2 regions of the Agromyces sp. GXQ0307 genome follow, and region 2 is predicted to be linked to the other one. Evidence: predicted binding sites of a transcription regulator. Region 2 holds the regulator's gene; the other holds the start of a gene.
What was found. The regulator HspR, encoded in region 2, represses chaperone genes until heat shock. The targets are predictions, from matches to a motif close to AAGTTGAGTCNNNNNGACTCAACTT.
Positions count from the first base shown of each region.

Region 1: ACIQH8_RS03480 (ATP-dependent Clp protease ATP-binding subunit) is a predicted target of HspR. The motif match lies at 2,005-2,029, and genes of this name have one in related genera.

Region 1 is NZ_JBIZVY010000001.1:745,148-750,741, reverse strand. It holds gene ACIQH8_RS03490 (P-loop ATPase, Sll1717 family) at 1-1,051, opposite strand, end outside; gene ACIQH8_RS03485 (hypothetical protein) at 1,335-1,844, opposite strand; gene ACIQH8_RS03480 (ATP-dependent Clp protease ATP-binding subunit) at 2,047-4,683, shown strand; gene ACIQH8_RS03475 (aldehyde dehydrogenase family protein) at 4,795-5,594, opposite strand, start outside.
Region 2 is NZ_JBIZVY010000002.1:898,597-904,190, reverse strand. It holds gene ACIQH8_RS09530 (nucleotide exchange factor GrpE) at 1-533, shown strand, start outside; gene ACIQH8_RS09525 (DnaJ C-terminal domain-containing protein) at 662-1,660, shown strand; gene ACIQH8_RS09520 (heat shock protein transcriptional repressor HspR) at 1,660-2,082, shown strand; gene ACIQH8_RS09515 (ion channel protein) at 2,188-3,516, shown strand; gene ACIQH8_RS09510 (arsenate reductase ArsC) at 3,543-3,959, opposite strand; gene ACIQH8_RS09505 (metalloregulator ArsR/SmtB family transcription factor) at 4,044-4,937, opposite strand; gene ACIQH8_RS09500 (FAD-dependent oxidoreductase) at 4,980-5,594, opposite strand, start outside.

The DNA of each region.
Region 1 (5,594 bases), on a different contig from region 2:
GCCGAATCTTCTCGGCATCGGGCGCAGCCGTCTGAATTTCGCTAAGGAACTGGATGAGGTCGCGTGGTCTCATGAAAGTGCGCGAAACAAGATAATTGAACGAGCCAATCGGAATTCGACCACCACGCTGTTGCGTTCGTGTTTCGAATATATCGTCAAGCTCGAGATTCTCACCAAGGCGGCGTTGCAGCATCTCGCGAAGCTCTTCATGGCGCCAGCTGATCTGAATGGTGGAGGCCCGATGCTTATCCTTATCGTCAAATGCGAGCACGTCGTAAATGTCGGTGCGGAGGAAGGCGATAGCCCGCAACCCCCGAAAGGGTTCGTCCCGCCACCCGAAGTCGTCGTTAATCCTCTTCACTGCCTTGATCAGGCCAACGATCAAAGACTTCTTATCCTGAGATGCGTCCCAGGCGTCATCGACCTTGTCGACCAAAATGATCCAAGGGGAGTCGTTCATCGGTGCTATGAGGTGCTGCGCAATCGCGTCAGAAAGCGCCGGGGCAATTTCTCGTGCCGACGGCTCACCCCTAAAGCTAGCCTCTAAGGATGCGCCAAACGCCCCGATCTTCAGCCCTGATATCTGGCCGATTAATGCGCTGGATTTCGCGAGACTGGGAGTGATGTCGCCGAAATTGTCTCGAATGAACGTGGTGAGCACAGCTACGTCGGGCTGGGACTCGCGACTCCAATGTTTGTAGTCGGCAGCCACCACTTGCGCGGCGACCTGCACCAGAAGTGCGAGGTGCCATGCGGCCGTTGCGGCATGCTCTGCCGTTAAGCCCAGGTTCTTATAGTCCGCAAAGGCGCCCCAAGTTAGATCGTTCATGTCTAGCCGGATCACGTTTGCCGGTCGATTGTACTTCTTGAATAGTTCCTCACCTCCCCGAAATAGGGCGGTCTTACCTGAGCCCTTCCGGCCCACGACGAGACCGATCTTGCGGGTCGCGAGCTGTTCTGCGAGCGGGGTAAAGATGAAGTGCTCAATCAGGCGCTCGTCGCTCTCTGCAGATGGGTCGCCAAAATCGAGGTCCACCAGGCGTACTGACATGAATCGAACGATACGCCACCGATCAGATTTCTGTCTTGAACTCGGATGGCTTAGTGCTTCAGGTTGCGCTGTCCGCGCCGAGGCCGTGATTAGCGCGTTCGGCCTCGCGGATCATAAGAGTGTGGCCGCGTTCCTGGCGTCCGCCCCCTCGGAGAACATAGATCGCGACGGTCGATGGCGAAGCGCCAGCTATCGCCGTGGAGACGCGGCAGGTCGCCAGATTCCGAGCTGCGGTCGAGCTCTGCGGGCCGGCTCTGCGAGAGTGCCTTCTGACGGGCGGCGCCTAGATCTTTGTCTGGGCGCGCGCCAGATCGACGAACGTTTCTCGCGCTGCGATTCGCTCATCCTCCCGCTGATCGAGAGTCTGAGCATCGAGTGTGAGCGAACGGATACTGGCTACGGTTGCCTTCTGCAACGATTCTGCGGCCTGATAGACCTTGTCCGGCCCGAACAGCCGCACATGGGCGCTCGCGGTCAACGACGCACGGGCCACAGTTGGCAACTCTGATTCATCACCTCGATGGGCTGCGCCGAGGTAGTTATCGGTCGCCGCAATGAAGTCGGCGTACGCCCTCAGGCGCTGATCGCGGCGCCACTTCACGTGTTCGCGTCGCCCTTGGAGAAGCGCCCCAGCGAAGCCGCCGAGGACGGCGATGAGCGCGCCGACAACCGCGGAAAGGAGAGCGTCCATCGACGTGAGAGCATCCATGACATCGAGTAGGTCCGTCGAGTCCAGCGGTGCGGACGTCGGCGTCGGCGTTGGGGTCGGCGTCCATGTGTTCACGGTAAACATTGCCACCGGCCAAGTCTGTCGGTCGTTATCGAGGTAGACCCGCAGGCACACGCCTTCGGTGCTTCAGCGCTCCTCTTCCCAACTGAGGGGATGATCGGGATCCGCAGCCGAGATCCTTGCCGCTTGAACCACCGGGAATACCGATGAGCCGCAGGCGTTGAACTTGAGCGTACCCAACTCAAGTTCCCCCAGGAGGACCTAGGTGCCAGACGACTTCAACGAGGCCGGCTCGAGCTCGTTCGACGAGTTCCTGAGCCGCTACCTCGCGGGTGAGCAGGCCAGGCAGGCGCGGTCGATCGACCTCAGCCGGTTCCTGACCTCGCGCACCCAGAGCATCCTGCAGCGTGCCGGTCGCTTCGCGCTCGAGCGCGGACAGACCGAGCTTGACGCGCTGCACATCCTGCGCGTCATCGTCGAGGACGAGTCCGTCGCGCAGGCGATCACCCGCGTCGGCGCGTCGCCCGAGCGCATCATCACGGCGACCGAGGCGCGGCTGCCCGCGGGTCTCGATACGGGCGCTGACGCGTCCTACTCGACCAGCGAGCGGGCGAACGCGGCGACCATCACCCCGTCCGCGTCGCGCGCGCTGTTCCACGCGTATCAGGTCGCGCGCTCGAGCGGGTCGACGTACATCGACCCCGAGCACCTCTTCTTCGCGCTCGTGCTCGGGCAGGACGCCCCCGCCGGGCAGGTGCTCGCGCGTGCCGGCGTCACCGCCGACGCGCTCGCGGCCGGTCTGGGGGAGCACGTGGCATCCGATGTCGACGAGGACGGGTCTCGATACGGCGCTGGCGCGCCTACTCGACCGGCGGAGGGGGAGTCCGCCACGCCCATGCTCGACAAGTTCGGCCTCGACCTCACCGAGCGTGCAGCGAACGGCGAGCTCGACCCCGTGATCGGGCGCGCCGACGAGATCGAGCAGACCATCGAGATCCTCAGCCGCCGCACGAAGAACAACCCCGTGCTGATCGGCGAGGCCGGCGTCGGCAAGACCGCGATCGTGGAGGGCCTGGCCCGCGCGATCGTCGAGGAGAACGTGCCCGAGCAGCTGCTCGGCAAGCGCGTCGTCGCCCTCGACCTGCCCGCCATGCTCGCCGGCACCCGCTACCGCGGCGACTTCGAGGAGCGCCTCACCAAGACGATGGAGGAGATCGCCGCCAACACGGGCGAGCTGATCGTGTTCGTCGACGAGGTGCACTCGGTGGTCGGCGCCGGCGGCGCCGGTGAGGGCATGGATGCGGGCAACATCCTGAAGCCCCGCCTCGCCCGCGGCGAGCTGCACCTCGTGGGCGCGACCACGCTCAAGGAGTACCGCACCATCGAGAAGGACCCTGCGCTCGAGCGCCGGTTCCAGCCGGTTCGCGTGGGGGAGCCCTCGATCGAGGACTCCGTGCTGATCCTGCAGGGCCTGCGCCCCGCGTACGAGGAGCACCACGGCGTCACCTACACCGACGAGGCGCTGCGCGCCGCCGTCGAGCTCTCCGCGCGGTACCTCACCGACCGTGTGCTGCCCGACAAGGCCATCGACCTCATCGACCAGGCGGGCGCGCGCCTGCGCCTGAAGCTGGGCGTGAAGGTGGATGTCTCCGCCCTCATCGAGCGCCTCGCCGACCTGGAGGCCGACAAGAACGCGGCCGTCCGCGCCGAGCACTACGAGGAGGCGTCGCGCATCCGCGACGAGATCGAGAAGGTGCAGGAGCGGCTCGACGAGGCGACCGAGAAGGCGGCCGCGCAGGGTCGCGCCGTGGCATCCGGTTCGTCGGATGTCGCGACCAGCACCGTCATCGACGAGGCGCAGATCGCCGCCGTGATCTCGCGGGCCACCGGCATCCCGGTCAACCGGGTCACCGAGGGCGAGCGCGAGCGCCTCGCGAACCTCGAGGGCGAGCTGCACGCCCGGGTGATCGGGCAGGACGACGCGGTCACCGCCGTCGCCCGCTCGGTGCGCCGCAACCGCACCGGCATGGGCGACGCGAAGCGGCCGGTGGGCTCGTTCCTGTTCCTCGGACCGACCGGCGTCGGCAAGACCGAGCTGGCGCGTGCGCTGGCGTCGTCGCTGTTCGACGACGAGGGCGCGATCATCCGCTTCGACATGAGCGAGTTCGGCGAGCGGCACACCGTGTCGCGGCTCGTGGGTGCCCCTCCCGGATACGTCGGCTACGACGAGGCCGGCCAGCTCACCGAGCGCGTGCGGCGAAACCCGTACTCGATCGTGCTGTTCGACGAGATCGAGAAGGCGCACCCCGACGTGTTCAACCTGCTGCTGCAGGTGCTCGACGACGGACGCCTGACCGACGGTCAGGGTCGCACGGTCGACTTCCGCAACACGGTGGTCATCATGACCTCGAACCTCGGTTCGGAGTTCCTCGCGTCGCGGTCGGGTGCGCTCGGCTTCGTGGCGTCGACGGATGGCTCGGGGTTCTCCTCTTCAGAGGATGTGCGCAACCGGGTGATGGGCAAGGTGCGCGAGGCCATGCGGCCGGAGTTCCTGAACCGCATCGACGAGACCGTGCTGTTCCAGAAGCTCTCGGCTTCGGAGATCGCCCAGATCGTGCGCCTGATGCTGGGGGCGACATCCGCTCGCCTGGCCGCTCGCGAGATCGGCTTCGAGGTGACGGATGCCGCGGTGGCGCTCCTGGCGGAGCGCGGCTACGAGCCCGAGTACGGTGCCCGTCCGCTGCGTCGCCTGATCCAGCGCGAGATCGATGACCGCATCGCCGACCTCTTCGTCACGGGCGCCCTCGGCGACGGCGAGGCGGTGCGGGTGGATGCCGCGGACGGCGAGTTCGTCGTGGCATCCGTGCCGAACGCGACGGTGGACCTGGCCGAAGCCGCGTAACCCGCACCGGTCCCGCCGCGGCGGTATCCCTCTGCGCGACGCGGTACCGAAGTACCGGGCGACCGAAGGCCCGACACTCTCCCGAGTGCCGGGCCTTCGGCATGCGCCCGATCAGCGCGAGATCACCTTGGGCGACGACACCGCCTTGAGGCCGTGCACGCCGAACTCGTGGCCGTAGCCCGACGCCTTGGTGCCGCCGAACGGCACGTTCGGGTTCACTGCGCCGTGCTGGTTGATCCACACGGTGCCGGCCTGGACGCGGCGGGCGACCTCGACGGCGGCTTCTGGGTCGTTCGACCAGACGGAGGCGCCCAGGCCCTGCGACGAGGCGTTCGCGCGCGCGATCGCGTCGTCGACGTCGGTGTACTTCACCACCGGGATGACCGGGCCGAACTGTTCCTCGTCGACGAGCGCCGCGCCATCCTCGATGTCGGCCACGACGGTCGCACGGTAGAAGAGCGGGCCGAGCTCGGGGGCCGGCTCACCGCCCGACACGACGCGGGCACCGCGCGATCGCGCGTCGTCGACGAGCCGAGCGACGATGCCGAACTGCTGCTCGTTCTGCAGCGGACCCAGCACGTTGCCCTCCTCGAGCCCGCGACCCATGGGGATCACCCGCGCCAGCTCGGCGAGCGCATCGACCACTTCGTCGTACACCGACTCGTGCACGTACAGCCGCTTGAGGGCCGCACAGGTCTGACCGGTGTTGATGAACGCGCCCCAGAAGAGGTTCTCGGCGATGGCCGAGACATCCGTGTCGGGAAGCACGATGCCGGGGTCGTTGCCGCCCAGCTCGAGCGTGAGCCGGGCGAGGTTGTTCGCCGACGACTCGACGATCCGGCGGCCCGTGGCGGTCGAACCGGTGAACATGATCTTGTCGACGCCCGGGTGGGCGGCGATCGCGGCCCCGA
Region 2 (5,594 bases):
CGACGGATGCCGCGGCATCCGCCTCGCCGGAGGCCGTCGACGCCGACACGGTCGCCGAGGGCGACGAGGAGCTGACGGTCGACGACATCCTCAACGCGGCCCAGGCCGAGGTCGAGGACCCGTCGGCCGAGCACCTCGCCGACCTCAAGCGCGTGACCGCGGAGTACGCCAACTACCGCAAGCGCACCGAGGCGAACCGCGAGGTCGAGCGCGAGCGCGCGATCGGCGCGACCGTCGCCGTCCTGCTGCCCGTGCTCGACGATCTCGACCGGGCCGAGAAGCACGGCGACCTCGACGGCGACACCCCGTTCGCGACGATCGCGGCGAAGCTGCGCGCGTCGATCGAGAAGCTGGGCCTCGCGAAGTTCGGCGAGGTCGGCGAGCCGTTCGACCCGCAGCGCCATGAGGCGATCTTCCAGCAGCACTCCGACGAGGTCGAGGTCGACACGGTCGCCGACGTCGTCGAGACCGGCTACCTGCTGGGCGGCACGCTGCTGCGTGCGGCGAAGGTCGTCGTCAAGACGCCCGCGTGAGCGGCATCCGTCGCCGACGGTGGTCGAGTAGGGCGGAGCCCGTATCGAGACCTCGCAACAGGTCTCGATACGGGCCTCCGGTCCTACTCGACCACCGGGAGCACTAGATTTCGAGGGAGGAGGCGCCGATGGCCAGCCAGGATTGGTTCGACAAGGACTTCTACGCCACGCTCGGCGTCTCGAAGGACGCGAGCGACGCCGACATCAAGAAGGCGTACCGCAAGCTCGCGCGCAAGTACCACCCCGACCAGAACCCGGGGGATGCCGCGGCCGAGGCGAAGTTCAAGGAGATCAGCGAGGCCAACTCGGTGCTCTCCGATCCCGAGGAGCGGAAGGAGTACGACGCCGTGCGGGCCATGGGCGGCGGCGCACGCTTCACCGCTCCAGGCGGCGCCGGCGCGGGCGGCTTCGAGGACGTCTTCGGCGGCATGTTCGGCCAGCAGGGCGGCGGGCAGCGCTACACGTTCCGCCAGGGCGGCGGGGGCGGCGACTACGACGACCTGCTCGGCGGGCTCTTCGGCGGCGGCCGATTCGGCCAGCCGACCGGCGGCTACCGCGGCTACGGCGGGCCGACGAAGGGCCGCGACGTGACCGCGTCGACCACGCTCGACTTCATCACCGCGACCAAGGGCGACCGCATCACGCTGCAGACCGCCGAGGGTCGCGAGATCAGCGTCAACGTTCCCGCGGGCGTCGCCGACGGCCAGAAGATCCGGCTGCGCGGCAAGGGGCACCCGTCCCCCGACGGCGGCGAGGCCGGCGACATCGTGCTCACCGTGAAGGTGCGCAAGCACCCGGTGTTCGAGCGTGACGGACTGAACCTCCGCGTCACCGTGCCCGTCACCTACGCCGAGGCGGCGCTCGGCGCGACCATCCAGGTTCCGACCCTCGGCGGAGAGCCCGTGAAGCTGCGCGTCGCGCCCGGCACCCCGAGCGGCCGCGTGCTGCGCGTCAAGGGCCGCGGCGTCGAGACGAAGAAGGGCACCGGCGACCTGCTCGCGGTCGTCCAGGTCGCGGTGCCGGCGCATCTGTCGAAGGACGCCGAGGAGAAGCTGCGCGCGTTCGCGGCGCAGCTGCCCGACGAGGACCCCCGCGAGGACCTCCTCGCCAAGGCCCGGAGCGCCTGATGCAGGTCGACGGCGAGATCCCGCTGTTCGTCATCTCGGTCGCGGCCGAGCTGGCGGGCATGCACCCCCAGACGCTCCGCCAGTACGACCGCATGGGCCTCGTCTCCCCGAAGCGAACCGCCGGCAAGTCCCGTCGCTATTCGATGCGGGATGTCGCGCAGCTCCGCGAGATCCAGCAGCTCTCGAGCGAGGGCGTGAGCCTCGAGGGCATCCGCCGCGTGCTCGGCCTCGAGAACGAGGTCAACGAGCTGCGCCAGCGCGTGCGCGAGCTGGAGCGCGCGCTCGCCGACGAGATGCTGAACCGTCCGGGCCGCCGCGTGTTCGCGGCCGGAGCCGAGGGCGAGGTCGTCACGCTCCGTTCGGGCACGCGCGTTCGGCGCGAGAACGCGGTCGTCGTCTGGCGCCCGCTCGAGCGCGGCTGAGCCGCGGCATCCGTCGCCTCGCCCTCGCCTCCGCGCCCGCGGGTGTGCGAGGCTGTGCCTAGCGCGCCGGGGGGCGGCGGGCGGGTGCGACCCACGGGGGCGACGATGACGGATGACACCGACGACATCGAGATGCCGGCACCGACTCCGGCGCAGCTCCTCGTGCTCCTCGTGCCCGCGATCATCATCGGAGCGCTGTGCGCGCTGGTCCTCCGCGCGCTCGACGTCGCGGCGGGCGGGTTGCAGCAGGTGCTGTGGACGGCGCTGCCCGACGCGCTCGGCGTCGAGCCCGACGGCTGGTGGATCGTGGTGGTGCTCACGGCCACCGGCTTCGCGGTGGGTCTCGGCCTGCAGTTCCTGCCGGGGCACGGCGGACCGGACTCCGCGACGACCGAGCTCGTTGCGGAGCCGTTGAAGCTCCGCACCCTGCCGGGTCTCGTCATCGTCACGGCGCTCGCGCTCGCCGGCGGCGTGAGCCTCGGCCCGGAGAACCCGATCATCGCGGTCAACGTCGCGCTCACGGTCGCGCTGCTCGGTCGCATGATGCCGCGGGTCGGCGCGAAGCTCGGCATGCTCATGGCCGCGTCCGGCACGATCGGCGCCCTGTTCGGCTCGCCCGTCGCCGCGGCCCTGCTCTTCACGGGGACGCTCGCCGCCGTGCGCGGGGGCGGCGCGCTCTGGGACAAGCTGTTCCTGCCGCTCGCCTCGGCGGCCGCCGCGGCGGGCACCATGCACGTGCTCGGCGCCCCGCCGCTGCAGTTCACCCTGCCCACGGCGCCCACGACGCCGCTGCTGCTTGTCGCCGGCATCGTCATCGCCGTCGCGGGTGTGGTGATCGGCCTCGCCGGGGCGTTCGTCTTCCCGTTCGTGCACCGGGCGTTCCATTCGCTCCGCCAACCGTTGCTCATCGCGACCGCGGGCGGCCTCGTGCTCGGGCTGCTCGGGTTGCTCGGCGGCCCGATCACGCTGTTCAAGGGGCTCGACCAGATGGGGGAGCTGTTCGAGGATCCGGACGCCTACGATGCCGGGCAGCTCGTCGTGATCGTGCTGGTCAAGCTCGTCGCACTGATCGTGGCGGCCAGCGCGGCGTTCCGCGGCGGCCGCATCTTCCCCGCGGCGTTCACCGGGGCAGCGCTCGGCATGCTCGCGCACGCGCTCATCCCGTCCCTGCCGATCGCGCTCTGCGTCGCGAGCGCGCTCATCGGGATCCTGCTCGTGATGGCGAAGGACGGATGGCTCGCGCTGTTCGTCGCGGCGGCGGTCGCGGGCGATATCGCGCTGCTGCCGTGGCTGTGCGTGATCATCCTCCCGGCGTGGCTGCTGGTGTCGAAGGCGCCGGAGTTCCGGATCGTGCCGAAGGCGGCTCCGGCGCCTGCCGGGGCGGATGCCGCAGCGCCGGCCGAGGCGGACGGCGAGCGGCCGCCGACGGCCTGACGTTCAGCCGCGCCCCAGTCGATCGGTCATGCGCGCGCGCCTGCCGGGAGGATCTCGCCGAGGAGCTCCTCGATGCGGCGGCGGATCTCGTCGCGGATCGGACGCACCGCCTCGATGCCCTGGCCGGCCGGGTCGTCGAGCTCCCAGTCCTCGTAGCGCTTGCCGGGGAAGATCGGGCAGGCGTCGCCGCAGCCCATGGTGATCACGACGTCGGATTCGCGGACGGCTTCGGTCGTGAGCACCTTGGGCGTGTTGCCGGCGATGTCGATGCCCTCCTCGGCCATGGCCTCGACGGCGACGGGGTTGATCTCGTCCTTCGGGGCGGAGCCGGCCGAGCGCACCTCGACGCGGTCGCCGCCGAGTGCGCGCAGGTAGCCGGCGGCCATCTGCGAGCGGCCCGCATTGTGCACGCAGACGAACAGGACGGTGGGCTTGTCGGACATGGCGACCCTTTCGCTCGATCTCCTCGAAGCATAGATCGCCATCTATGAATTGTCGAGCGGATGCCGCGGGGCGAGCGCGCTTCGTCAGCCGAGGCTCGCGATGAGTTCCCGCACCCGGCGATCGATGTCGTCGCGGATGCCCCGGACCTCCGTGAGCGGACGACCGACCGGATCGTCGAGTTCCCAGTCCTCGTAGCGCTTGCCCGGGTAGACCGGGCATGCGTCGCCGCAGCCCATCGTGATCACGACGTCGGCCGCGCGGACGACCTCGTCGGTCAGCGGCTTCGGGTAGGCGCCGCCGACGGGCACGCCGATCTCGTCGAGCACGCCCACGACGGCGGGCGACACGGCGTCGGCGGGTTCGGACCCGGCCGTGCGGACGTGCACGCGGTCGCCGGCGAGGTGCCGCAGGATGGCGGCGGCCATCTGCGAACGGCCGGCGTTCTGCACGCACACGAACAGCACCTCGGGCGTGGTCGAGCCGGGCGCACCGCCCTGCGCCGCGAGCGCGGCGAGGCGCTCGGCGGCGAAGCCCGCTGCGCGTGACGTGAATCGCGTCGAGACGCCGCTCCGCTCGGCGAGGAGGTCGCGGCTCTCGCGTACGTAGCGCTCGACGGTCTCGCGGCCGAAGGTTCCCGCGAAGCGGGCGGCGAGGTCGTCGACGACGCGTTCGATCGCCGCCTCGTCGGGCGCCGCCGCGGGTGCGCCGAGGAGCTCGGTGACGCGGTCGAGCCGGTCGGGCGCGATCGAGTACCAGGCGCGGCGCCCCTCGGGCTCGCGCACGAGCACGCCCTCGTCGAGCAGCGCCTTCGCGTGGTGCGACACGGTCGGCTGACGGAGCCCGAGCTCGTCGGCGAGCGCGGTCACCGTGGTGCGACCGTCGGGGTTCGCGAGGATCAGCGAGAGCATGCGGGCGCGCGTCGGATCGGCGATCAGCGCGAGGCCGCCGGCCGCGGCATCCGCCCCACCCGTGTGCATAGACCTCAGTCTATGCAATGCGGCGACGTCGCGACCGGCCCGTCAGCAGCAGCCGCTCGAGCCGTCGAGGCTCGTCGAGCACACGCCCGTGGCAGGCAGCGCGAGCTGCACGTTCGCCGCACCGGCCGTGTCCCCCGCGAGCCACGCCGCGATCGAACGCACCTGCTCGTACCCGGTCGCGAGCAGGAACGTCGGCGCCCGGCCATAGCTCTTCATGCCCGCGAGGAAGAACCCGTCCTCCGGCTGGCGCAGCTCGGCGAAGCCGTGCGGCTCGACCGTGCCGCACGTGTGCACGTTCGGGTCGATGAGCGGCGCGAGCCGCTTCGGCGCCTCGACGACCTCGTCGAGCTCGAGGCGGACCTCGCGGAGCATGTCGAGGTCGGGCTTGAACCCCGTCGCGTTCACGATGACGTCGGTCTCGTGTTCGACGAGCGCGCCGGCGCGCGAGCCGACGACGCGCACGCCGCCGTCGGCGGCCCGGTCGAGCCGCACGATCTCGAACCGGTCGAGCACGTCGATGCGCCCGGCGGCGACGAGGTCGCCGACGCGACGTCCGATCGAGGCGCGCGCGGCGAGCCCGTCGTCCTCCGAGGTCGTGACGCGGACGGCCGAGGCGTTGCGGATCGCCCACGTGATGCGGGTCTCGGGCACCTCGCG